DNA from 3 places in the Desemzia sp. FAM 23989 genome. Region 2 is predicted to be linked to each of the others. Evidence: predicted binding sites of a transcription regulator. Region 2 holds the regulator's gene; each other region holds the start of a gene.
The links. Region 2 encodes NrdR, which represses ribonucleotide reductase genes. Its sites were predicted from a motif close to ACACNATATATNGTGT; they were not measured.

Region 1 (8,220 bases), on a different contig from region 2:
TCGCTGTATTTGCCGAAGAGCCCGTCCAGAAAAATTCTGGACGGGCTCTTCGGCATCTTTATCTTGAACAAATAGGCTTGATTGAGAAGACGAATAAGGTCTATCTCAGAAGAAAAAGCCCCTTATTAGTCAAGTGGGAATTTATGTGAAGCTCGCTTGATCAGCAAACCAGTACTCTATGATAATTGAACTCCCTCTTAGTACCATATTTCACTGTTTGAAAGCACTATATGGTAGTTGAACACCTGTTTAGTACCCTATCTCACTGTTTGAAAGCACGATAGGGTAGTTGAGCACCTTATTAGTACCATATTTCACTGTTTGAAAGCACTATATGGTAGTTGAACACCTGTTTAGTACCCTATCTCACTGTTTTAAAGCACTATATGGTAGTTGAACATCTTACTAGTACCGTATCTTTCTGTTTGAAAGCACGGTATGGTAGTTGAGCACCTTACTAGTACCGTAACTTTCTGTTTGACAGTTTTATTAGTCAAGTGGGAATTTATGTGAAGCTCACTTGATCAGTAATCTACTTTTATAGATAGATAAACAGAAAAAGCACTCCCGCTACTGAATAATTTTTCAGTAACGGGAGTGCATTTTAGTGAGAGGTTTTTTGTCCTAATTCTCAATAATTAGTCTAGATTATTTTGCGTAAAGTTCTGCGATTTGTTTTTGAACTGTTTCATTGTCCAAGAATTCATCATAAGTGGTTTCCGCACGGTCAACAACTCCGTTTGGTGTCACTTCAATAATGCGGTTCGCGATTGTTTGGATAAATTGGTGGTCATGTGAACTAAATAGTAATGAACCTTTGAAAGCGATCAAGCCATTGTTCAATGCTGTAATAGATTCTAAGTCCAAGTGATTAGTAGGGTCATCCATTACCAATACGTTGGCTTTACTTAACATCATTTTAGACAACATACAACGAACTTTTTCTCCCCCTGAAAGGACAGAGACTTCTTTCAGTACTTCTTCACCAGAGAACAACATACGTCCTAAGAAGCTGCGTAAGAATGTATTGTCACTTTCTTCTTTAGAAGCATACTGACGCAACCAGTCAACGATCGTTAACTTGCCATTTGCAAATTCAGCTGAATTGTCTTTTGGTAAATAAGATTGAGAAGTGGTAACTCCCCATTTGATCGTACCTGAATCAGGTTCCATTTCACCCATAATGATTTTGAAGAGAGTTGTGATAGCAATATCGCTTTCTCCTGTGAAGGCTACTTTGTCATCTTTGTTCAAACTAAAGCTGATGTTGCTCAAAATTTGTTTGCCATCGATAGATTTAGAAATGTTTTCCACACGCAATAAGTCATTTCCAATTTCGCGTTCAGGTTCGAAGCCGACAAATGGGTAACGGCGAGTAGAAGGTTGGATATCATCCAAAGTAATTTTTTCCAGTGTTTTCTTACGAGAAGTTGCTTGTTTCGATTTAGAAGCATTTGCACTGAATCGAGCAATAAAGTCTTGTAGTTCTTTTACTTTTTCTTCTTTTTTCGCGTTTTGGTCAGCTTGCAATTTAGCAGCTAGTTGACTAGACTCCAACCAGAAGTCATAGTTTCCAACGTACAATTTAATTTTACCAAAGTCTACGTCACACATATGTGTACAGACTTTATTCAAGAAGTGGCGGTCATGAGAAACAACGATGACCGTATTTTGAAAATTGATTAAGAACTCTTCCAACCATTCGATAGACTTTTTATCCAATCCATTGGTAGGCTCATCCAATAATAGAACATCTGGTTTGCCAAATAAAGCTTGAGCTAATAAGACTTTCACTTTTTGTCCACCAGATAATTCACTCATTTTTAGGTAATGCAAGTCTTCTTGAATGCCTAACCCTTGTAGTAATGTAGCTGCTTCAGGTTCAGCTTCCCAACCATTTAAATCTGCAAATTCTCCTTCAAGTTCGGCAACTTTGATGCCGTCTTCGTCAGAAAAATCAGGTTTCATATAAATAGCATTTTTTTCTTGCATAATGTCATACAAGCGTTTGTGGCCCATAATAACAGTGTCTAAAACCGTTTGGTCTTCATAATCATAATGGTTTTGTTTTAAGGTTGCCATACGTTCATCTGCAGCCATAGAAATATTCCCGGTAGATGGTTGGATTTCACCAGATAAAATTTTTAAAAAGGTTGATTTTCCAGCACCATTTGCTCCAATCAAGCCATAACAATTCCCAGGAGTGAATTTTAAATTCACTTCATCAAATAATTTACGATCAGGAAATTGCAAACTTACGTCCGATACAGTGATCATTAATTTATTCCCTCTATTCTTTATATTGTCGCAGGTCAACTAGTTGTATGTCTCCGGCTTCCAATTTTTTGTTGATCGCGCAACAGAAATTTAAAGTAGAACTCCACAACCAGTAAAAGCCCGATTAGTTCAACTAACATTCAGCGGAGTAAATTGCACCACTAAATGAAGTCTCACTTTATCTGCATAATTTTAGCATACTAATATTTAGAAAGCGATAGTATTGTGCTTTTTCTCATATTCAATAGTAACAATTTGTTCAAAATGAATGAAGACAAGATAGATACAAGACAGAGGGAATTTAACTTAAAATCGGTGAAATGTTATTGCTATTTTTATTTGTGATGTTTATAATATGGTTATCCATATATAGATTATTTTATTGAGTGTGAATACTACATATAGTGTTTAGTGGGTTTGGAAATATGTTAATAAATGAACTAATTAATAGTGAGTGGGGTAAAAAATGATGAGTCCATTAGTTGTTACGACGAAAAATGAGATGCTGAATGTGATCAAACGAGATGATCGGATGATACCGTATGACCTCGATAAAATAATGAATGCTTTGATGAAGTGTTCATTACAAGTAGAAAATCTGGTAGATGAGTTCCGCATGACTAAAATTTACACTTTAGCTTTGCAAATCGACCACGAAATAGCTCATCGCTTCAAAGAAGACATCAAAATTTATGAAATACAAAGCATTGTGGAACACTGTTTAGTGGAAGCTGGGGAAACTAAGATGGCCGAAGCTTACATCCATTACCGGAGTATGCGGGATATTGAGCGACAACAGTCCACAGATGTCAATCAGTCGATCAAGAAGCTGCTTTCACGAGACGAGACCGTTATCAATGAAAATGCGAATAAAGACAGTAAAGTGTTCAATACTCAACGTGATTTGACAGCAGGAAGTGTAGCCAAAGCAATCGGATTGCAAATGCTGCCTAAGCATGTAGCAAATGCCCACTTAAAAGGAAATATCCATTTTCACGATTTGGATTATCAACCTTACTCACCAATGACAAACTGTTGTTTGATCGATTTTAAAAACATGTTTGAAAACGGTTTTAAAGTTGGGAATGCAGAGGTGGAATCACCAAAATCGATCAATACGGCTACAGCCCAAATGGCACAAATCATTGCCAATGTTGCTTCTAGTCAGTATGGCGGATGCAGCGCCGATCGGGTAGATGAATTGTTGGCGCCTTATGCGGAAAAGAATTACCAAAAGCATATAGCAGATGCAGAATATTGGATCGATGGAAAAGAAAGAAAACACAAATATGCATTTGCTAAAACCAAAAAAGATATTTATGATGCTATGCAAAGCTTAGAGTATGAAATCAATACCCTTTATTCGTCTAACGGACAAACTCCTTTTACAACACTGGGATTTGGACTAGGAACGAATGAATTTGAACGAGAGATTCAAAAGGCGATTCTACAAGTGCGTATTGAAGGGTTGGGAAAAGAAAAAAGAACCGCTATTTTTCCAAAACTGGTCTTTACATTACGTCGTGGAGTGAATTTAGAGGCGCAAGACCCTAATTATGATGTGAAGGCATTAGCAGTTGAATGCAGCACTAAGCGGATGTATCCGGATGTTCTTAGCTACGATAAAATCGTTGAATTGACAGGCAGTTTTAAAGCTCCAATGGGGTGCCGTTCTTTTTTACAAGGCTGGCAAGATGAAAATGGAAATGAAGTAAATTCCGGGCGTATGAATTTAGGCGTGGTAACGTTAAATCTGCCGCGCATTGCTCTTGAATCGAATGGAGACAAAGCGAAATTCTGGAATGTGTTCAGCGAGCGTATGCAGGTCGTGAAAGATGCTTTAGTTTATCGCATTGGTCGAGTAAAAGAAGCGACACCAGAAAATGCGCCTATTTTGTACAAATATGGTGCATTTGGCACGCGCTTAAGTGATGAAGACGCAGTGGATGAAGTCTTTAAACACAGACGCTGCACGGTTTCGATCGGATACATCGGGTTATATGAAGTCGCGACGGTTTTCTATGGTCCAAATTGGGAAACCAACAAAGAAGCTAAAGAATTTACTGTAGAGATAGTGCGTCAAATGAAGCAAAATGCTGACGTTTGGGCTGCTGAATACGATTATCACTTTAGTGTTTATTCTACGCCTTCTGAAAGTTTAACAGATCGTTTTTGCCGATTGGACAAACAGAAATTTGGAGAAATCGCTTGTATTACTGATAAAGAATATTACACCAATAGTTTTCATTACGATGTGCGCAAACAACCGACTCCATTTGAAAAAATCGAGTTTGAAAAAGTCTATCCGCAGTATTGTTCCGGCGGCTTTATCCATTATTGCGAGTATCCAGTACTGCGTCAGAATCCAAAAGCTCTGGAAGCCGTATGGGATTTTGCGTACGACCGAATAGGTTATCTAGGTACGAATACTCCTATCGATCATTGTTACAAATGTGGGTACAATGGCGAATTTGAACCAACCGCTAAAGGTTTCCAGTGCCCAGCGTGCTTCAATACAGACCCAATGACTTGTGATGTGGTAAAACGGACTTGCGGGTATTTAGGGAATCCGCAACAACGCCCAATGGTCCATGGACGTCATGAAGAAATCGCGGCACGTAAGAAACACATTACAGATGAACGCACTTATCTTGTTTAAAAGCATAATGAGTGGAGGAGGACGATAAAATGGCGCCTAGAATTCCACAGCAGCCAAAACCTAAAGCTTGGCTGTCTGAAAAGTGGACCCAGAAAAAAATAGCGGACTACAAACCCTTTAATTTTGTGGATGGAGAAGGTATTCGATGCAGTGTTTACGTCAGCGGATGCTTGTTCAACTGCCCGGGCTGTTACAATAAAATCGCTCAAGATTTTTCATACGGAGTAGAATACACACAACAATTAGAAGATCAAATTATTGCTGATCTAGGACAGGCTTATGTCCAAGGGTTAACTTTGTTAGGCGGGGAGCCGTTCTTGAATACGCCAGTATTGCTGCAATTATGTGAGCGTGTACGACAAGAATTCGGCCGAACAAAAGATATCTGGTCGTGGACAGGTTACACATGGGAGAATCTGCAACAGGAGTCTGCGGATAAGTTAGCTTTACTCCATTATGTGGATGTCTTAGTAGATGGTCCTTTTATCTTAGCTGAGAAAGATTTAACGAAAGCCTTCCGTGGAAGCCGTAACCAACGGATCATTGATGTAGCCAAGACGAAATCAACCGGTGAAATAGTCCTTTATATTGATGATTGATTATGGTTGATAAAAAGATCAAAATTTTTGTAAAAAAGAATGGTTTTAATTGACTAATTATATGGGTTTGTTTATAATAATTATAAGGTAATAAAAAAACTAAACAAAAATAAGGAGGATTTTTTCATGGCAAATCAAGAAGTACAAGAGTATTTGAACAACACAGTAGCAACATTGGGTGTATTTTATACGAAATTGCATCAACATCATTGGTACGTAAAAGGATCTCACTTCTATACACTGCATGAAAAATTTGAAGAATTGTATGATTCAGTTAATGAAGTTTTCGATGAAGTAGCTGAACGGTTGATCACGATCGGCGGTAAGCCTTACTCTACATTGAAAGAATTTATAGATCACTCAGCTATTCAAGAAAGTCCTTATACAACAGAAAAAGCGGCTACTGAAATGGTGGAAGCAGTTGTGGCTGATTTAAGATTATTAGCAGATAGTTTAACAAATGGAATCGAATTAACGGGCGAAGCTGGAGACGACGTGACACAAGACTTATTGATCGGGTATAAGACCGATGTGGACAAAAACATTTGGATGTACCAAGCGTTCTTAGGAAAAAGCCCAGTAGAATAACCATTTGTTAAAGAGGTCAGGAAAACAAACATTCCTGGCCTTTTTTTTCAGGTCTTGCAAAATCCTTTATTGATTCAATGAATAGGAAAGATTTCTTTTCTAATAGGAAGAAAAATGACATAATAGAGTTGAAGTCGAGTTTGAATAGGGGGATAACGAATGAACGAAAAAGGTATTTGGTTATTGAATGAAATGAAACCCGAGCACTTTAAAAAGGCGCAAGAAATAGCACCTGATTATGACTTGATTAAAGGGTGGGAGGAAAACAGTGAACTGGATTACCCTGTAGAAAAGATTGAAGTTGTTTACGGATGGGATAAAGACAAAGTACAAAAAGCAGGCTTATTCGATACAGAAGATAGCCAATTAAAATGGATACAAGCCAGTTCAGCTGGAGTGGATTACATGGACTTGACTCATTTGGAAGAACAAAAAATCTTGTTAACGAACGCTAGCGGTATTCACAGCGTACCTATTGCGGAATCCGTATTCGGGATGTTGTTGGCATATGGAAGAAAAATCCAGCAAGCCGTTATAGATCAGACGCAACATGTTTGGAGAAAAGAGCAGGTACTGATGGAGTTGTCTGGTAAAACGATCATGATCGTAGGAACTGGGCACATTGGTAAAGAAGTAGGGCGCTTGGCAAAAGCCTTCAATATGAATACGATCGGTATCAATCGAAGTGGTAGAGAAGTAGAGAACATGGATGCGATCTATCAACAACCTGACTTAACAGATCATGTGGAAAAAGCAGACATTGTAGTCAATATTTTACCGTTAACTTCTGAAACAGAACATTACTTCGATGAGAAAATTTTTTCTCAAATGAAAGAGGGAACTATCCTTGTAAATGTTGGACGCGGCCCGACAGTGAAGACAGAAGATTTGATCCAAGCTTTGGATAATGGAAAAGTGGCTTTTGCGGGATTAGACGTTTTCGAAGCGGAGCCGCTGGAAAACGACAGTCCTTTATGGGATAGAAACGATGTGTTGATCACACCGCATATCTCAGGAAATGCTGAACACTACAATACACGCTTATTTGATATTTTTGAAGAGAATCTACAGGCATATATTGCCAAAAAAGAGTTGCCGAAAAACTTAGTCGATTATGAAAAAAGTTATTAAACAAACAGGGCATTTACTTCAGCTTTCATTAAAGCTGAAGCAAATGCCCTATTTTAGTGAATCAGCGGTTTTGTAGATCCTCTTTGAATCAACTTAAAATCAAGAGATTGCAAAGGCTGCTCTTTTTTTGTCAGTCGTTGGTAAATCAAATGGAAGGCATTCACAGCTTGTAAATCAACCGGATAATCGATAGTGGTGATGTCCAACATTTCAGATAAGAAAATATTGTCAAATCCGATGATGGAATAGTCTTTCCCAGCAACATAGCCTAAATACATGGCCTCAGCTACAAACCCAGCTGCTACCGAATCAGAAGCACACATAAAAGCATCTGGTTTTTCTGCTTGAAGATCAAACCAGCGAGCTGCTGTTGCGCCATCTTTTGTACCGGATAAGTTGATAAACAATGTGGGATCATGGGATTCTAAAGCATATTTATCGGTAAATTCTTTAAAAACCGCTATTCTCGTTTGGGTATTTAAGCCCAATTCACTACTATACAAGTTAATGATTTTACGGCATCCGCTTTGGTACAAATGCTCCAGTCCTAATAAATACCCTTGATATTGATCTATGTAAACGGAAGGAATAACCGCTGATTCCACACGATTTAAGGTTACGATAGGTCCATATTTTACATATTGTTCAATAACGTCCCATTCATTGGTTCGGTAAAGCAGAAAAATACCGTCTAATTGTTTGCTTTTCAACATTTCTAAGGCGTCTAGTTCTTTTTGTTTGTCGTGACTGGTGATAAAAATAGTGACTGAGTAACCTTCTTTTTGGGCTTCCAGAGTGAAGCTTCGTAACAAGAAGGTAGCTGTATCAAAAAAGTCAGTTGATACGATGCCAATAGTTTTTGTTGAGCCTTTTTTTAACGAGACCGCTTGGCTGTTTGGAACGTAATCCAATTCTTTGATCGCTTGGTCAACGATTCTTTTGGTCTCTTTACTGACATAACCATTT
Region 2 (8,220 bases):
TGTTGTTTTGAAAAGAGGCTTCTTCGATTCTCGCTATCTACTTGCTTTTTTGTTAGAATAGTAAAGAGAAAACTTTGTTAGCTTGGAGCTGAAAACCAGCTAAATAATGGTTATGAGGAGACATAAAATGACTAAAAAAAAGAAATTAGTGCTGATCGATGGAAGTAGCGTAGCTTTTCGTGCTTTCTTTGGCTTACACGCTCAATTGGAAAAATTTAAAAATCATTATGGCCTGCACACCAATGCTTTATATGGATTCCATAATATGATTCAAAGTGTGCTGAAAGCAGAAGACCCCACTCATATTTTAGTGGCTTTTGATGCAGGAAATACGACTTTTAGAACAGAATATTTTCCGGAGTACAAGGCTGGACGTTCTAAAACGCCTGGTGAATTTACAGAGCAAATGCCTTATTTGCGTGATTTGTTAAAAGGATTTGGGATTGCGCATTATGAGTTGGTGAACTATGAGGCTGATGATATTATAGGAACCTTATCTGTCAAAGTGGATCCGGAAGAATTTGATGTAGTGGTCATTTCTGGTGACCGTGATTTGACTCAGTTGGCTAAAGAAAATGTTCGTGTAGATATTACAAAAAAAGGTGTTTCTGATCTCAAACCGTATACAGTTGAATCGATCAAAGAAGAAATGGGGATTTCCCCTTTACAAATTATCGACATGAAAGGGTTAGCAGGGGACAGTTCCGATAATATTCCAGGTGTTACCAAGATTGGCGATAAAACAGCGTTGAAGTTATTGCAAGAATATGGTTCGGTTGAAGGTGTCTATGCAAATATCGGTGCTATGAAGCAAAGCAAACGCAAGGAAAACTTGATCAATGAAAAAGATATTGCGCTGATGAGTAAACGCTTGGCTACTATCGATACCGATTCACCTCTTGAAATTACGATAGACGATTTAGAGTATCATGGAGCAGATTTGAAGAAATTAACGGAATTCTATAAAGAGATGGATTTCAAATCTCATTTAAGCAATCTGGATACTACAGAATTAGATGCTGAAAAAGAAGCCAATCGTACAGAGATTACGTATGAAGTCGTGACAGAAGTTACCGAAGACATGTTTGAAAAAGACATGGCTCTCTATGTACAAATGTTGAACGACAACTACCACACAGCGGAGATCGTAGGCATCAGTTGGGGAAATGCAGAACGGATCTATGTAGGAGAAGCAGATACTATTTTAACCTCTCCAGTATTCAAAAAATGGGCAGAAGATGAGTCTCTTTCAAAAGCTGCGTTTGATGCTAAACAAGTCTATGTGGCTTTGGATCGTTACGGCATTAAGTTATCTGCTATTCAATATGATGTATTGTTAGAAGCTTATTTGCTGGATGTGAAAGACAACTCCAATGATTTAGCAGCCATTGCAGAAGAGTACGATTACCATGATGTTGCTGGAGACGAAAGTGTCTATGGAAAAGGAGCTAAAATCAAAGTTCCTGAAGATATTTCTGTTATGCACACGCACTTGGCTCGAAAGGTAAAAGCTATTGCTACTTTGGGACCTGCCTTGATGGAAAAATTGGTTGCCAACGATCAAAAAGAGTTGTTTTCAGATATCGAGTTGCCATTAGCGATCATTCTTGCTGATATGGAAATCCAAGGAATCACCGTAAATGGTAAACGATTGGAAGAAATGAGAGATGAATTTGCGATTCAGTTAAAAGAAATCGAACAAAAAATCTACGCAGAAGCTGGTGAAGAGTTCAATATTAATTCACCGAAACAATTAGGCGTTATTTTATTTGAAAAAATGGGTTATCCAGTAATCAAAAAGACCAAAACAGGCTATTCAACAGCTGTAGGGGTTCTAGAACAATTGCAGGATCAAGCTCCAATCGTGGAATTTATTTTAAACTACCGGCAAATTGCGAAGATCCAATCTACTTATGTAGAAGGATTATTAAAAGTTGTGCGTCCGGATACTGGTAAAGTGCATACGCGCTATATGCAAACTATTGCTCGTACAGGTCGCTTGAGTTCGGTTGATCCTAACTTGCAAAACATTCCGATTCGTCTGGAAGAAGGTCGTAAAATACGCCAAGCGTTTGTACCTAGAAAAGCTGGTTGGAAGATTTTTGCCTCAGATTACTCACAAATCGAATTGCGTGTATTGGCTCACATCTCCAATGATGAACATATGAAAGAAGCTTTCATAGAAGAGCAGGATATTCATTCCAGTACTGCTATGCGTGTATTTGGTATTGATAAACCAGAAGACGTGACAGCTAACATTCGCCGACGTGCGAAAGCTGTTAACTTTGGAATCGTCTATGGTATCAGTGATTATGGATTGTCTCAAAACTTAGGAATTACACGTAAAGAAGCACAGCAATTTATTGATACGTACTTCGAAAAATATCCTGGTATTGAAGCTTATATGGAAGATGTCGTCAGAGAAGCAAAAGAAAAGGGCTTTGTGGAGACGTTGTTCAATCGTCGCCGTTATTTGGCAGACATTAATTCACGCAACTTTAACTTGCGTTCATTTGCCGAGAGAACAGCTATTAATACGCCTATTCAAGGTAGTGCTGCAGATATTCTGAAAGTAGCGATGATTAAAATTGCTCAAGCGTTAAAAGAATCTGATCTGAAAGCGACGATGTTATTGCAAGTGCATGATGAGTTGATTTTTGAAGCACCAGAAGAAGAAATCCCGGCTTTGCAGAAAATGGTGGAAGATGTAATGGAGCATGCCGTCGATTTGAGCGTGCCGTTGAAAGTAGACAGCAACTTCGGCCAAAGCTGGTACGAAGCGAAGTAAAGTGTTGGAATGGAGGAAATAAAGTTTGCCGGAATTACCAGAAGTTGAAACTGTCCGCAAAGGTCTTGAGGCGACAGTAAATCAGGTGACGATTCAAAATGTCTCTGTGTATTGGGATAGGATTATTGCGGGAGCGATATCGAGTGCAGCTTTTAAAGAATTATTATTGGGGGAAACCTTGCGGAAATTTAGGCGCAGAGGAAAATTTTTGTTGCTGGATTTTGATCACTATACCTTGATTTCACATTTGCGCATGGAAGGGAAATATGAAGTGGTTCCTTCTGAAGATGAATTAAAAAAACATACACATGTCGTTTTTCATCTGACAGACGGCAGAGATATTCGGTACTTGGACGTTCGTAAGTTTGGACGGATGGAACTGGTCTCTCTGGGAGAGGAAGAAACGGTTGCTGGAATTCAGCGATTGGGGCCCGAGCCTTTTACAGAGGTGTTTTTGCTAGAACCGTTTCAATCTAAGTTAAGCCGCGTTAAAAAAGCCATAAAACCAGCATTGTTGGATCAAGGATTGGTAACGGGATTAGGAAATATTTATGTAGATGAAGCTTTATTTAAAGCTAAGATACACCCCATAAGACCCGGCAATTCTTTGAAGCCGGCAGAAGTTAAAAAGCTGCATCAAGCCATTATCCAAGTGTTGGGGAATGCCATCAAAGCGGGAGGAACTACGATACGATCTTACCTTAACGCATTAGGGGAAGCCGGGCAATTTCAACAAAAACTAACCGTTTATGGACGTACAGGACAACCGTGTATCAATTGTGGAAGACCGATTCAAAAAATGAAAGTTGCTCAACGGGGCACGCATTACTGTGCACACTGTCAAAAATGGACTGAAAAAAATGTCTTGCCTGTAGTATCGGATGAAGTCAAGAGCGAGAGCTAAGGATGGGGGGACTCAAATGTCTTTTGTTTTAGGTCTGACCGGCAGTATTGCTACTGGAAAGTCAACTGTAAGCAATGTTTTTAAACAAGCTGGCGTACCTGTAGTAGATGCTGATGTCGGTGCCCGCGAAGTAGTAAAGCCAGGAACAGAAGGGTTAAAACGGATAGAAGCTGCATTTGGGAAAGAGGTCGTAATGACCAGCGGGAATTTAGACCGCAAAGCATTGGGAAAAATTGTCTTTCAAAACAAAGCGGAATTAAAAAAATTAAATCATATACTGGGTGATTTGATAGCTGTCTGGATTCAGACTGAAAAAGAAAAGTACATTGATCAAGGAGCTCCACTAATAGTGTTGGATATTCCTTTACTATTTGAGAGTGGATATGATCAGGATGTAGAAAAAGTAATGGTGGTAGCCACTACACCCAGTATACAATTGGAGAGGCTGATGCAGCGAGATCAAATTGATGTCAAAGCTGCTCAACAAAAGATAGCTGCTCAACAATCCATTACTGAAAAAATCATGAAAGCCGATTTTGTGATCGATAACAACGGCTCCAAAGAAAACACTCAACACCAAGTGTTGTATTGGCTTGATAAGCAAGATCTTCGTAAATAACCTGGATGCAACAACACGCTAACGAAATCATCAGAATTTATCTGATTTCGTTAGCTTTTTTCAGTTCTTGTAAAAAGGGTTTGGAAAAGGAAAACCTGTTCTGATAAGGAATAAGCTGTTTTTTAGAATTCCTATCTGTGTTATAATAGGCTATATAACAAAGTACAATAGGATGATTATACAAAAAAATACTTTTAAAAAAAGGATGATGAACAGTGCAATGCCCTCGCTGTCAACACAATGGAACTAGGGTCATCGACAGCCGTCCAGCAGATGAAGGACGAGCTATTCGTCGTAGAAGAGAATGCGAATCGTGTCGATACCGTTTTACAACATTTGAAAGAATTGAACGTGTTCCACTATTAGTAGTGAAAAAGAATGGCGATCGCGAAGAATTTAACCGTGAAAAGATCCTTAGGGGTGTAATCCGGTCCTGTGAGAAGAGACCTGTTCCGATGGATCAAATGGAAAAAATTGTGAATGAAATTGAAAATGATATCCGTAGTTTAGGAGAAAATGAAGTGTCTTCAACGGTTATTGGAGAACACGTGATGGAAAAATTAGCAGAGGTCGATGATGTAGCGTATATTCGCTTTGCTAGTGTGTACCGTCAGTTTAAAGACATTGGAGTTTTTATGGAAGAAATGAAAGAATTGGAACGGAAGAAAACCGAAAAGAAATAAGTGATACGAAAGGAGTAGCCAAGTATGTCGTATCCTTGGAAAAACCTGAGTCCTAAAGATGGATTTATGGTCAAACAGAGTGCATTGCTTTCGGATATCGACCAACAGATTCTGACCTTTTTGTATCAACCTTTAATTGGTTCTGCAGCCTACAGTTTATATATGACGTTGTGGACAGAAACAGAGAAAGATACATTTTGGAGTGAAGGGATTCTTCACGCAGAATTGTTGTCGTTATTGAATCTCGGAATGCCAGAAGTGTATCAAGCCAGAATTCGACTGGAAGCTATCGGCTTATTGAAAACTTTTGTCCAAACCGAGCCCGAAAAGCTGTATGTCTATGAACTCCAAAAACCTCAAACGAGTAAAGCTTTTTTTGAAGAAGATTTATTTAGTTTATTGTTATTGGAGCGAGTGGGTGAACGAAAATTCAAGCAATTGCGCAATCGATTTTCAGTCCAGCCCATAAATAAAGATCAATATGCTGAAATTACGAAGTCTTTTTTGGATGTCTATCATATGAATACAGATCAGTTGAAACAACATGAGACCTTATTCAAATCCTCTCGTTCACTGATTGGGGATGCAGCGGAATCTGCAGTCACTTTGAATGCTGACACATTTGATTGGAACTTCTTTTACAATGGATTAAATCAGCACTATGTAAATCGTTCGGCGATTACAGCGGATATTCGTGAAACGATTCTGACGTTGCACCATATGTATGCTATTAATGAATTGTCGATGCAGCATTATATTTTGGAAGCATCAGATATGGATACAGGCGTTATTGATGCACGCAAATTGAAGAAAAATATTGTTGATGATTTCCACCGCGAAAATAAAGAGAAAATACAGTTGCAGGATGTTGTGCAACAAGAACTAGAAGTCACTACGGCCACTCAATCACAAAGGGAACAAGATTTGAAACACCAAGGTTTTTCAGACTCTGATATTCTAGTGATCGAAGCCAGCAAGCAGTATTCTCCGGCTGAATTTATGAACGATATCAAAGAACAGAAAAATGGGTACATCTCTAAACCAGAAGAATGGACATTGGAAGACATTGTAAAAAAATCTCATTTATCGAATCCGGTGATCAATATCTTGATCCATTACATTTTGGTCGTCCAAGGAAAAGTCGTTTTTGAAAAGGGACTGGCTTATACGATATCGAATGATTGGGCTCAAAATGAGATCAAAACACCAGAAGCTGCTTTGAAGAAAGTACGTGACCTGTACCAAGAAAACGCAGAGAAATACCAAAAGAATCAAGACCGGAAGCAAAATACTTCGGCTGCGCGGTCAAATAATAACTATTCACGGAATAAAAACGTTGTTCGCAAAGAGAAGCTGCCAGATTGGGCAAAAGAAGGGTACCAAACACCTAAAGAAACTTCGATTAGTCCAGAAGCGGAAAAACAACTTCAAGAAAGACTGGCACGTATTCAGAATATGCAAAAAGAAGGTGAGTAATCATGGATGATGTAGGAAAAAGCCTGACAAAAATCATCAAAGAGAGAAAATGGAACGAAGAGTTCAACAACTTGATGCAAGACGTTATGAATGATACAGATGTCGTACAGTTTATCCAAGAGCACAATGAGGAACTGGATCGAGCAGCTATCGAAAAAAGCGCAGCTAAATTGTACGAATTTGTCAATGAAAAGAAAAAATACCAGAATAATAAAGACAATCAATTGGCTCCTGGATATCAACCCAAATTGATTATGAATCACCACTATATTGATGTGACTTATGTGCCAACATCTGAATTAGTGGCAAAACAAAGGGAGAAAAGTATTAAGAATTTGATTCATTCGATGGATATGCCAAAAGGTATTCGTGAAGCAACACTCAAGGAGTTTCAAACTACGAATGAACGACTTCAAGCAAAGATAGAAGCTTTTGATTTTGTGGAAGCATATCTGAATGAACCGAAGAAGTTTCACCGAGGGCTATATTTACAAGGTTCATTCGGTGTAGGAAAGACCTATTTACTTGGTGCGATTGCCCATGAACTAGCAAAAAGCGGCTATTCATCTACCTTAATGCATTTCCCTTCTTTTGCGGTAGAAATGAAACAATCCATAGGTCAAAATACGACAGGTGAAAAAATCGAAGCCGTTAAGCGGGCGCCTATCTTAATGTTGGATGATATCGGAGCAGACTCCATGTCCAGCTGGATTCGAGATGATGTTTTAGGGGTTATTTTGCAATATCGAATGCAAGAACAGCTGCCGACTTTCTTTTCTTCCAATCTTGATATGAAACAGTTGGAAGAACATTTGACGTTCACTCAACGTGGGGAAGATGAGCCGTTGAAAGCTCAGCGAATTATGGAACGTATCCGTTTCTTAGCGAAAGAAATTACCATGCAAGGTGTCAATAGACGCCAACAACAATATGAAGAATAAAATGTTGAAAAAACTTGCACCAAAACGATAAACGTGTTTTAATAGTTATGATATAAAAATCTTTGAGAAAGACACCAATAGAAGCGGCACGTTTTAAAGAGAGGGAAAGATTGCTGAGAATTTCCTAAAATGGACTTGTATTGACCACTTTCGAGAGCAGATGCGAACGCATAAATAATGAGTGAGTAGCATCTTGCCGTTTAGCTAACGTTATAGAGCCCAGAGAGCACAGATTAGTTGTGTGCTGAACTTGGGTGGAACCACGTAATTTGACGTCCCATTTATGATCCTTTTTCGATCATAAATGGGGCTTTTTGTTTTTTTTGATATTTTTAATGTACTTAAATTTATTTATTGGAGGAATTATCATGTCAGACAGTATTAAAGTAACATTCCCTGATGGAGCAGTAAAAGAGTTTGAATCAGGTGTAACAACAGAAGAAATCGCGGCAAGTATCAGCAAGAGTCTTTCTAAAAAAGGCTTAGCTGGGAAATTCAATGGGGAGTTAGTAGACTACAAACGTCCTTTGGAAGTAAATGGAAATATTGAGATCGTGACACCAGATCACGAAGATGCATTACAAATTTTGCGTCACTCAACAGCTCATTTGATGGCAAACGCATTGCGTCGCTTATACCCAGATATTAAATTTGGTGTGGGTCCAGCTATTTCTACAGGTTTTTATTATGATACAGATACGGAACAAGCCATCACAGAAGAAGATTTGCCAAAAATCGAAGCTGAAATGATGAAAATCGTGAAAGAAAACAACCCAATCGTGCGCAAACAAGTTTCACGCGAAGAAGCT
Region 3 (8,220 bases), on a different contig from region 2:
GAATCCGGTCAAGAAGTTCACTCTGAAATTATTTTTTACAAAGATATTTAGACAATAAAAAAGTAGAAACCAGGGGAGGTTTCTACTTTTAGGGATAAGTCTCTTTTCATTAGGGGGAGAAAAGAGTCTGAAAATTTTTAGGTTTACTTAAACGACTAAAAATAGTATAACAATTTCCCAAAAACTTTTCATGAAAAATAGGTGAAGTTTTTAGGGTAGTTTAATGAAAAATTACTTATTTAGTAAGCGATTTAATCTAATGCAGCTACAATCGCTTTGTTGAAAGCGGGCAAATCATCTGGTGTACGACTGGAAATCATACCACTATCATCTGTCACAACTTCTGCATCAATAAAGTCAGCTCCAGCATTTTTTAAATCGATCGCTACTTGTTTAACGGAAGTCAATTTCTTACCTTTTACTACTTCAGCATTGATCAACAATTGAGGTCCATGACAGATAGAAAAAATAGGTTTTTGATCGTTTGCAAAAGCTTTGACAAATGCAAGGAAGCGATCATCTTTACGAAGCTGATCTGGAGAAAAACCGCCTGGAATATATAAAGCATCAAAATCTTCTGGTTTCACATCGTCAATTCCTTTGTCGATAGTAACAGAAGCTTCACCTTTTTTACCGTCAACTGTTTCACCAGCTTCAAATCCAATTGTAACTACTTCGTGGCCAGCTTCAGTTAATGCTTCATTTGGAGAAGTAAACTCAACATCTTCGAATAATTTGGTAATGACTGTTGCTACTTTTTTTCCCATAATAATCTCCTTCACTGTTGTTTTTTTGATTCTAAATTAAGTGTAACGAAATTAGAAAAGAGCATCAAGTAATAGGGCTTTTACAAAAAAATTCTCACAACATAGAACTTAGTTTCAAATGTAGAATGCTAAATGGTATGATAAGGAAGAAAAGATATTGGAATGGAGTGAGTGATTTGATTAAATTAAATATTGCTTTGATTGCCCATGATAAAAAGAAAGACGACATTGTGAAATTGAGTATCGCTTACCAAGAAATCTTAAAAAATCATACTCTTTATGCTACTGGAACGACCGGTGAAAGGATCATTGAAGCCACAGGATTGCCTATTCATCGTTTTAAATCAGGCCCATTAGGTGGAGATCAACAGATTGGTGCTTTCATCTCAGATAACAAAATGGATATGGTGATTTTTATACGTGATCCCTTGACTTCACAACCGCATGAACCGGATATTTCTGCTTTGTTGCGTTTGAGTGATGTCTATGAGATTCCTTTAGCAACAAACCTTGGGACAGCTGAAATGTTGTTGCGTGGGTTGGATGCTGGTTTCTTGAATTGGAGAGAAATTGCTAAAAAAAGAGAACGAGATTTAATCGATATTTAATCAAATGAAAAATCCCCATGGAACAATTGTCCATGGGGATTTTTCAATTTGATATTACAAACCACATTTCAATTGAGCATTACAGTTGGTACATGTGTTGCATCCACCAATATCTTCAACCGTACCTTGGCGGCAAATAGGACAAGTATCTCCAATTTCGTTACCAACAGTACTTTCTTCAACATTCGTAAATGTTTTGGTTTCCACTGTAGTTTCTTGAGGAGCTCCTATAGATGCGTCCTCTTCCCAATTATTTTCTTCCGCTTTAAGAGTCAATACTTGAGTATCGCGGCTGCCGTCAACGTAAACTGTACCGCCTTTAGCACCTCCGTTGTAAAGACGTTCATAAATTCCTTGAACTTGTTCTACGCTGTAACCACGTGGCGCATTTACCGTTTTAGAGATAGAGCTGTCTACCCATCGTTGGATTGTTGTTTGCACATCTACGTGAGCTTCAGGAGCTAATTCCATGGCTGAAACAAAGAATTCAGGAAGAGCATCTGCATTTGCTTCAGGATGCTTGTCCAAATATTCTTGAACGATATCCGCTTTGACTTCAATAAACTTGCCTAAACGTCCACTTCTATAGTAAGAGAAAGAGAAGTACGGTTCTAATCCAGTAGAGACACCGACCATCGTTCCTGTAGAACCTGTTGGCGCAACCGTCAATAAATGAGAATTACGAATACCATGTTTCAAGACGCCTTCACGAATGTGCTCCGGCATTTCTTTCATGTAGCCAGTGTTGATAAAGTTTTCTCTCAATTGAGCTGTTTCTTCATCAGTAGCTCCGATTAAGAATGGGAAACTGCCGCGTTCTTTAGCTAGTTCAATGGAAGCTTCATACGCGGAAACTGCAATCGTTTGGAAGACTTCGTCGACTAATTGATTGCCAGATTCAGAACCATAAGTCTCACCAGCATAAATCAATAAATCGGCTAATCCCATAACACCAAGACCAACTCGGCGTTCGCCAAGAGCTTGTTTTTCGTTTTCTTCTAAGAAGTAAGGAGTCGCATCAATAACGTTGTCTTGCATTCTAACGCCCGTTTTAACGGTTTGAGTCAATTTGTTAAAGTCTACAGATTGCGTATCTTTATTGACCATTTGTGCCAAATTAACGGCTGCTAAGTTGCAAACTGAAAAAGGAGCTAAAGGTTGTTCGCCACAAGGATTTGTAGCCACCACTTTTTGGCCGTATGCAGTAGCATTGGTTTTTTGGTTGGCATTGTCGATAAAGAAAACACCAGGTTCTGCAGAATAAGTCGCACAAATGTTGATCAATTTCCATAATTCGCGTGCACGAATAGAACGATAGACACGTATGCCATGGCCTTGAGCTTCCCACTCACGAACATCACCGCAGTCTGCCCAATGAGCATTGTAATAGTCCATTTCTTCAGGGCTGTAATTTTCAACATCAGGGAATTTCAATTGATATTCTTCGTCGTTTTCGACAGCCTGCATAAAATCATCTGTTAAGCACAGCGAAATATTGGCACCTGTTAAGAAATCTGGATTGTGAACAGAGTAAGTACCACCTGTGTGCAATTTATCTTCTGCTTCTTTGATAATAGAAACGTCAAATCCACCAGTTCCAGGCATGTTTTTGTAATTAAGGACTCCTTGATACAACGCTTTTTCTTTTTCACTGAAAGGAGTAAAGTTCAATTTTTCTTGAGCCAGCTGTTTGATTTGCTCGTCTTCTGTTTGCTCAATTAAGAAACGAAGAATACGAGGGTTTTGCATTTTGGAAATAATAAACTCAAGCACATCTGGATGCCAGTCAGCCAGCATGATCATTTGAGCACCTCGACGGCTGCCACCTTGTTCTACTAAATGGGTCAATTTAGCAATGTCGTCTAACCAAGAGATGGAACCAGAAGATTTCCCGTTTACTCCACGTGCTAATGTATTGCGAGGACGTAAAGTCGAACCATTTGTTCCCACACCGCCACCACGACTCATAATTTCCATGACTTGTTTCCGGTGATCAGAAATCCCTTCACGAGAGTCTTCTACAAAAGGCATCACGTAACAGTTAAAGTAAGTAACTTCTGTTTGAGAACCTGCACCATACAAGACACGACCGGCTGGAACAAAATTCAACGATTTCAATTCTGCGTAAAAGTCTTCGAAAGCAGCAGCTTGTTGAGAACCAGCTTCAACCTCTGATAATCCGCTGGCGTTTCGTTTTGCGATTTGTTCGTAATAGATTTCTAATGGCTTTTCAATGGTGTCGATACTACGAACGATTTCACCTGTTTCGCGTTCATGAGCATCTTCTAGATTACTTCTATATTCTTCTTCGACAAGAACCGTCACTTGATTTTTTTGATGATTCAGTTCGGTGATGAATCCAGTGCCGCGAGCAGGATATTTTGGATCTTCTTTAATGGTTAAGACCACTAAATCTCCCGTAGAGAGAGTCATTTTTGAGGTGTCTTTAAACGAATAGCGGTCGAGCATCACTAAACGAGAGACCCCCTCAAAAGTTAGACTCATCTCTTCAGTGATAGGGTGGACTTGAGGAAATCCTTTGATGTCCCCATTTAATTGTTTGATATTTAAAGTTGCGTTCGATGATATATTCATTGCCATAACCAACACTCCAATCTTTAGTCAATATTCGCACAAAAAAACACAATATATAGTGTTTCGAAAATAGTTTATACGCTATATATTGTAATACTTAGTTTATTATATATCAAACAAAATATGTTTTTAAGTCTTTATTTCTAACAGAAAATGTGCTTGTCTTTTGAAAAATCACATGAAAGCAAGAGTATCTAAGGAATATATCCAAATAAAAAAACTCAGAATTTTTTCTGAGTTTTTTTATAAGAATCGAATGACAAAACTGTCTATTATTCAGTTAAAAAGTCGAGTGCGTAATTCACATGCAGTTCCGTTGCGATAGCCAAACCGCGTTCATCGATATCGAAATTTTCGTGGTGGTGACCATACCAAGTATCTGGATCATCTGGGTTACGTGTTCCCACAAAAGCATACACGCCTTGAGCGACTGCTAAATAATCGGCAAAATCGTCAGCGCCCATACTTTTTGGTGAATCAGTAATGATATTTTCAACACCAACAATGCCAGCAGCTACTCGTTCAGCGCGTTTAGCTGCAATTGGGTCGTTGATAAGAGGAGCGGCAGCATCGTAGTTTTCAAATTCAATCGTCGTCCGATGAGCTTTGGCTACCTCACGAGCTACACGTTCCACAGCCTCCAAGACAAACTGGCGTGTTTCGTGGCTAAATGTGCGAACGGTTCCTTCTAAACTGGCTTCATTGGCGACAATATTGTACCGCGTGCCTGCGTTTAACACACCGACAGCAACAACTGCTTGATCCAATGGGTCTACTTCGCGTGCGACGATACTTTGCAATTCAACTGTGATAGCAGCTGCAGCTAGTAAAGCATCTTTTCCTAAATGTGGTTTGCCTACATGACTGCTTTTTCCATGCACTTTGATTTTAAAAATATCACATGATGCATTAGAAGCACCAGAAGTAATGTCGATTTTTCCAATAGGAGTGCCCGAAGAAACATGGATGCCAAATACTTGATCCACACCGTCTACAAAACCGCCTTTGACAAATTGACGAGCACCAGCACCGATTTCTTCAGCTTGCTGAAAAGCTAGTTTGATTGTTCCTTTGAAGTCTGCTTCATGATTTTTAAGAATTTTGGCGGCACCGAGTAGAGCAGAGGCGTGACCATCATGACCGCATGCATGATGTAAACCTGGTTTTAATGATTTATAAGGTTTGTCTTTAGCATCATCTAACTCCAATGCATCAATGTCCGCCCGCAAAAGTATGGTTTTACCTGGGCCTTTACCACCAGTGATCGTTCCAATAGCTCCAGTTTCACCGACAGACTCATGGGGTATACCTAATTTGTCGAGTTCTTCTTTAATACGTTTGATTGTTTCAAATTCTTTTAAGCTCGGTTCAGGATGTTGGTGGAAAAAACGTCTTAAAGCAATCACCTCATCGGCACCTTGTAAAATTTCTTCTTTGATTGTTGTTTGTGTGAGTGTTGTCGTCATGAATGATTTCCTCCTTAGAATGTTGGTGTTGCTGTTTTTTTGGTTTCTGATCTGAAACGAGCTGCGCAAGGCAGACTCTCTACGATTTCACTTTCCCTTTTAGTTGGGAAAAGCACCCAATTAAAAGGGAAAGGTGAACTCTACGAGAGTCTAAACGCCTTGCTCCGCTCTCTGTTTTAAACGAGTTGCGAAAAGCTGCCTATGCGACTATAAGCTAATCCCAACTGTCAGGTAAAAAACACCTGCCTGTTGGGATTTTCTTATAGTCGATAGGCAAAACGCTTTTCTTCGCTCTCTGTTTTAGTCCCAAGCTGGTACTGAGGAGCCTTTTGAGGATTCTGCGATTATTTCTTTAGTGTCTTCTGCTTGATAAGCTTCTACGACTTTTTGGTACAATTCGTTTTCTGTATCTTCGGCACGTGCTACGATGATGTTGATGTAGGGTTCAGAGTTGTCATCGACTGGTTCTAGGAAGATAGCGTCTTCTACAGGGACGAAACCTGCATCAACTGCCATACCGCTGTTAATGATGGAAACAGCTACGTCCGGAAGAGAGCGGGCTGTTTGAGCAGCATCTAGTTCTTGGATCTCAAGGTTTAAAGGGTTATCTGTAATATCGTTCACTGTAGGTGTTGTTTCAGCTGCAGGATCGACTGTTATCAGACCAGTTGTTTGCAATAGCAATAATGCACGACCGCCATTTGTAACGTCATTCGGAATAGCCACAATATCATTTTCTTTTATTTCTTCAATAGAAGTAAGGTTTTGAGAATAAATACCAAGTGGAGCGATCACGGTATTTCCAATAGCCGTTAAATCAGTGCCACTGTCCTCGTTGTAAGAATCTAAGAAGATTTGATGTTGGAAAGAGTTCAAGTCTACTTCGCCTTCATCCAATGCGTTATTGGGTTGTGCGTAGTCAGTGAATTTTACTAATTCTAACGTAATACCGTCTTCTTCTAACTTATCTGCTACAAAATCCCACACATCTTGATCTTCTCCGATAACACCCAATGTAACTGTTTGGTCTTCATCTCCTGCAGCTGTATTTCCACAAGCTGCTAAGACCAAAGCTCCAAAACCTAATACGATACTCGATAATAATTTTTTGCTGTTTTTCATGATAATTTCTCCTTTTAATGTGTTTTAGTTTGATTAATGACTGGTTTTTTTGACCAAATAATTTCCAAGCGCCTGACTGATAAAAACGATCAACAGAATTAGTAAAGTAGCTACAAGAGTGACATCCGTTTGGAATCGATTGTATCCTCGCGCGATAGCCAAGTTTCCTAAGCCACCACCACCAATAGCTCCTGCCATTGCTGTTAACCCCACTAAATTAATAATCGTTAAAGAGGAAACACGAATGATGGGCGTTAACCCTTCTTTCAAATACACTCTAAAAATAATTTCAAGAGGACTCGAGCCCATCGCTTCAGCGGCTTCAATTACACCAGGGTCAACTTCTAGTAAAGCATTTTGTATTTGTCGAGCAAAAAATGGTGTTGTCCCTACGATTAAAGGAATAATAGCAGCAGAAGTCCCGATGGAAGTTCCTACAACCAATCGTGTGAAAGGCACGATCAATGTCATCATAATAATGAAGGGGACGGAACGAAAAATATTAATAACTTGATCTAAAAAATTATAGATACGCTTATTTACGAGGATTCCTTTAGGTCCTGTAACCACTAGAATAATCCCTAGGAAGATTCCTAAAACTCCCGCAATAGCAGCAGTCAATAAGACCATATAAATTGTTTGGATAAAACTTTCAATCACTTCATCTTGAATTTCAATCACATTTGGAAAATACGTATTTAAGAATTGAGACATGATTCATTTCCCCCTTAACCAATTTTTTGTTTTAGTTTGAATTGAATGACTTTTTCAGACTGACTTGTCAGAATCTCCACAGCAACGTCTTTACTGGCTAGATAAGACAAGGCTTTTTGTTTTTGAGCGGGTTCTCCAGACAGAACGACCAATAAATTTCCTACCGGCGTTTCTTGCAATATCTCCACATTCCCAAAGAGAATATTGGTAGAGACATGGAACCGACTGGATAAAGTAGCGATTAAAGGTTCGCTGGTATTGGAACCGACATAAGAAATGTTGGCTAAGGTATCGTCTCCTTGCAAGTTCAATAGAGTAGGGTGGTTCAATATTTTTTCAAATGCTTGGTCCACATGAGTAGCGGTATTGATAAATTCTTTTGTGATTTGCTCTTTTGGCTGAGTGAAAATAGAAACCAAATCCCCGTCTTCAACAACATGCCCATTTTCCATTACAGCTACTTTGTTGCAGATTTCTTTGACCACTTGCATTTCATGAGTAATGATGACGATAGTTAATGACAAGCGCTCATTCAATTCTTTCAACAAGCTTAAAATAGAAAGGGTAGTCTTAGGATCTAAAGCACTTGTGGCTTCATCACAAAGCAGCACATCTGGATCATTCGCTAATGCTCTTGCTATAGCTACTCGTTGCTTTTGCCCACCGGAAAGTTGAGAAGGAAAAGCGTCGATTTTGTCTGAAAGTCCTACTAAATCAAGTAAATCGGCTACCTTTTGTTGAATAGCTGATTTGCTAAGCCCTGACTTACGTAGGGGATAAGCAATATTGCCAGCTACGGTGCGCGAATCCATCAGATTAAAGTGTTGGAAGATCATTCCAATCTTTTTCCGCGCAGCCCGCAACCCGCTAGGATTTAGTGCCAAAAGATCTTTTCCAGCAACGATTACTTTTCCGCTAGTAGGGCATTGCAATAAGTTGATTGTTCGA

Region 1: the regulator NrdR is predicted to act here: its motif matches at 2,670-2,685, upstream of nrdD (anaerobic ribonucleoside-triphosphate reductase).
Region 3: the regulator NrdR is predicted to act here: its motif matches at 4,017-4,032, upstream of ACEN36_RS07015 (vitamin B12-dependent ribonucleotide reductase).

Annotation. Positions count from the first base shown of each region.
Region 1 covers NZ_JBGQQT010000005.1:4,450-12,669, forward strand. Annotated here, with positions in the region: gene ACEN36_RS04270 (ABC-F family ATP-binding cassette domain-containing protein) at 649-2,277, opposite strand; gene nrdD (anaerobic ribonucleoside-triphosphate reductase) at 2,744-4,936, shown strand; gene nrdG (anaerobic ribonucleoside-triphosphate reductase activating protein) at 4,966-5,535, shown strand; gene ACEN36_RS04285 (Dps family protein) at 5,662-6,123, shown strand; gene ACEN36_RS04290 (phosphoglycerate dehydrogenase) at 6,283-7,254, shown strand; gene ACEN36_RS04295 (LacI family DNA-binding transcriptional regulator) at 7,308-8,220, opposite strand, start outside.
Region 2 covers NZ_JBGQQT010000001.1:73,070-81,289, forward strand. Annotated here, with positions in the region: gene polA (DNA polymerase I) at 128-2,788, shown strand; gene mutM (DNA-formamidopyrimidine glycosylase) at 2,814-3,692, shown strand; gene coaE (dephospho-CoA kinase) at 3,709-4,311, shown strand; gene nrdR (transcriptional regulator NrdR) at 4,527-4,994, shown strand; gene ACEN36_RS00340 (replication initiation and membrane attachment family protein) at 5,019-6,470, shown strand; gene dnaI (primosomal protein DnaI) at 6,473-7,411, shown strand; gene thrS (threonine--tRNA ligase) at 7,780-8,220, shown strand, end outside.
Region 3 covers NZ_JBGQQT010000009.1:62,852-71,071, forward strand. Annotated here, with positions in the region: gene ACEN36_RS07005 (type 1 glutamine amidotransferase domain-containing protein) at 252-767, opposite strand; gene mgsA (methylglyoxal synthase) at 944-1,375, shown strand; gene ACEN36_RS07015 (vitamin B12-dependent ribonucleotide reductase) at 1,430-3,976, opposite strand; gene ACEN36_RS07020 (amidohydrolase) at 4,243-5,436, opposite strand; gene ACEN36_RS07025 (MetQ/NlpA family ABC transporter substrate-binding protein) at 5,737-6,558, opposite strand; gene ACEN36_RS07030 (methionine ABC transporter permease) at 6,592-7,272, opposite strand; gene ACEN36_RS07035 (methionine ABC transporter ATP-binding protein) at 7,287-8,220, opposite strand, start outside.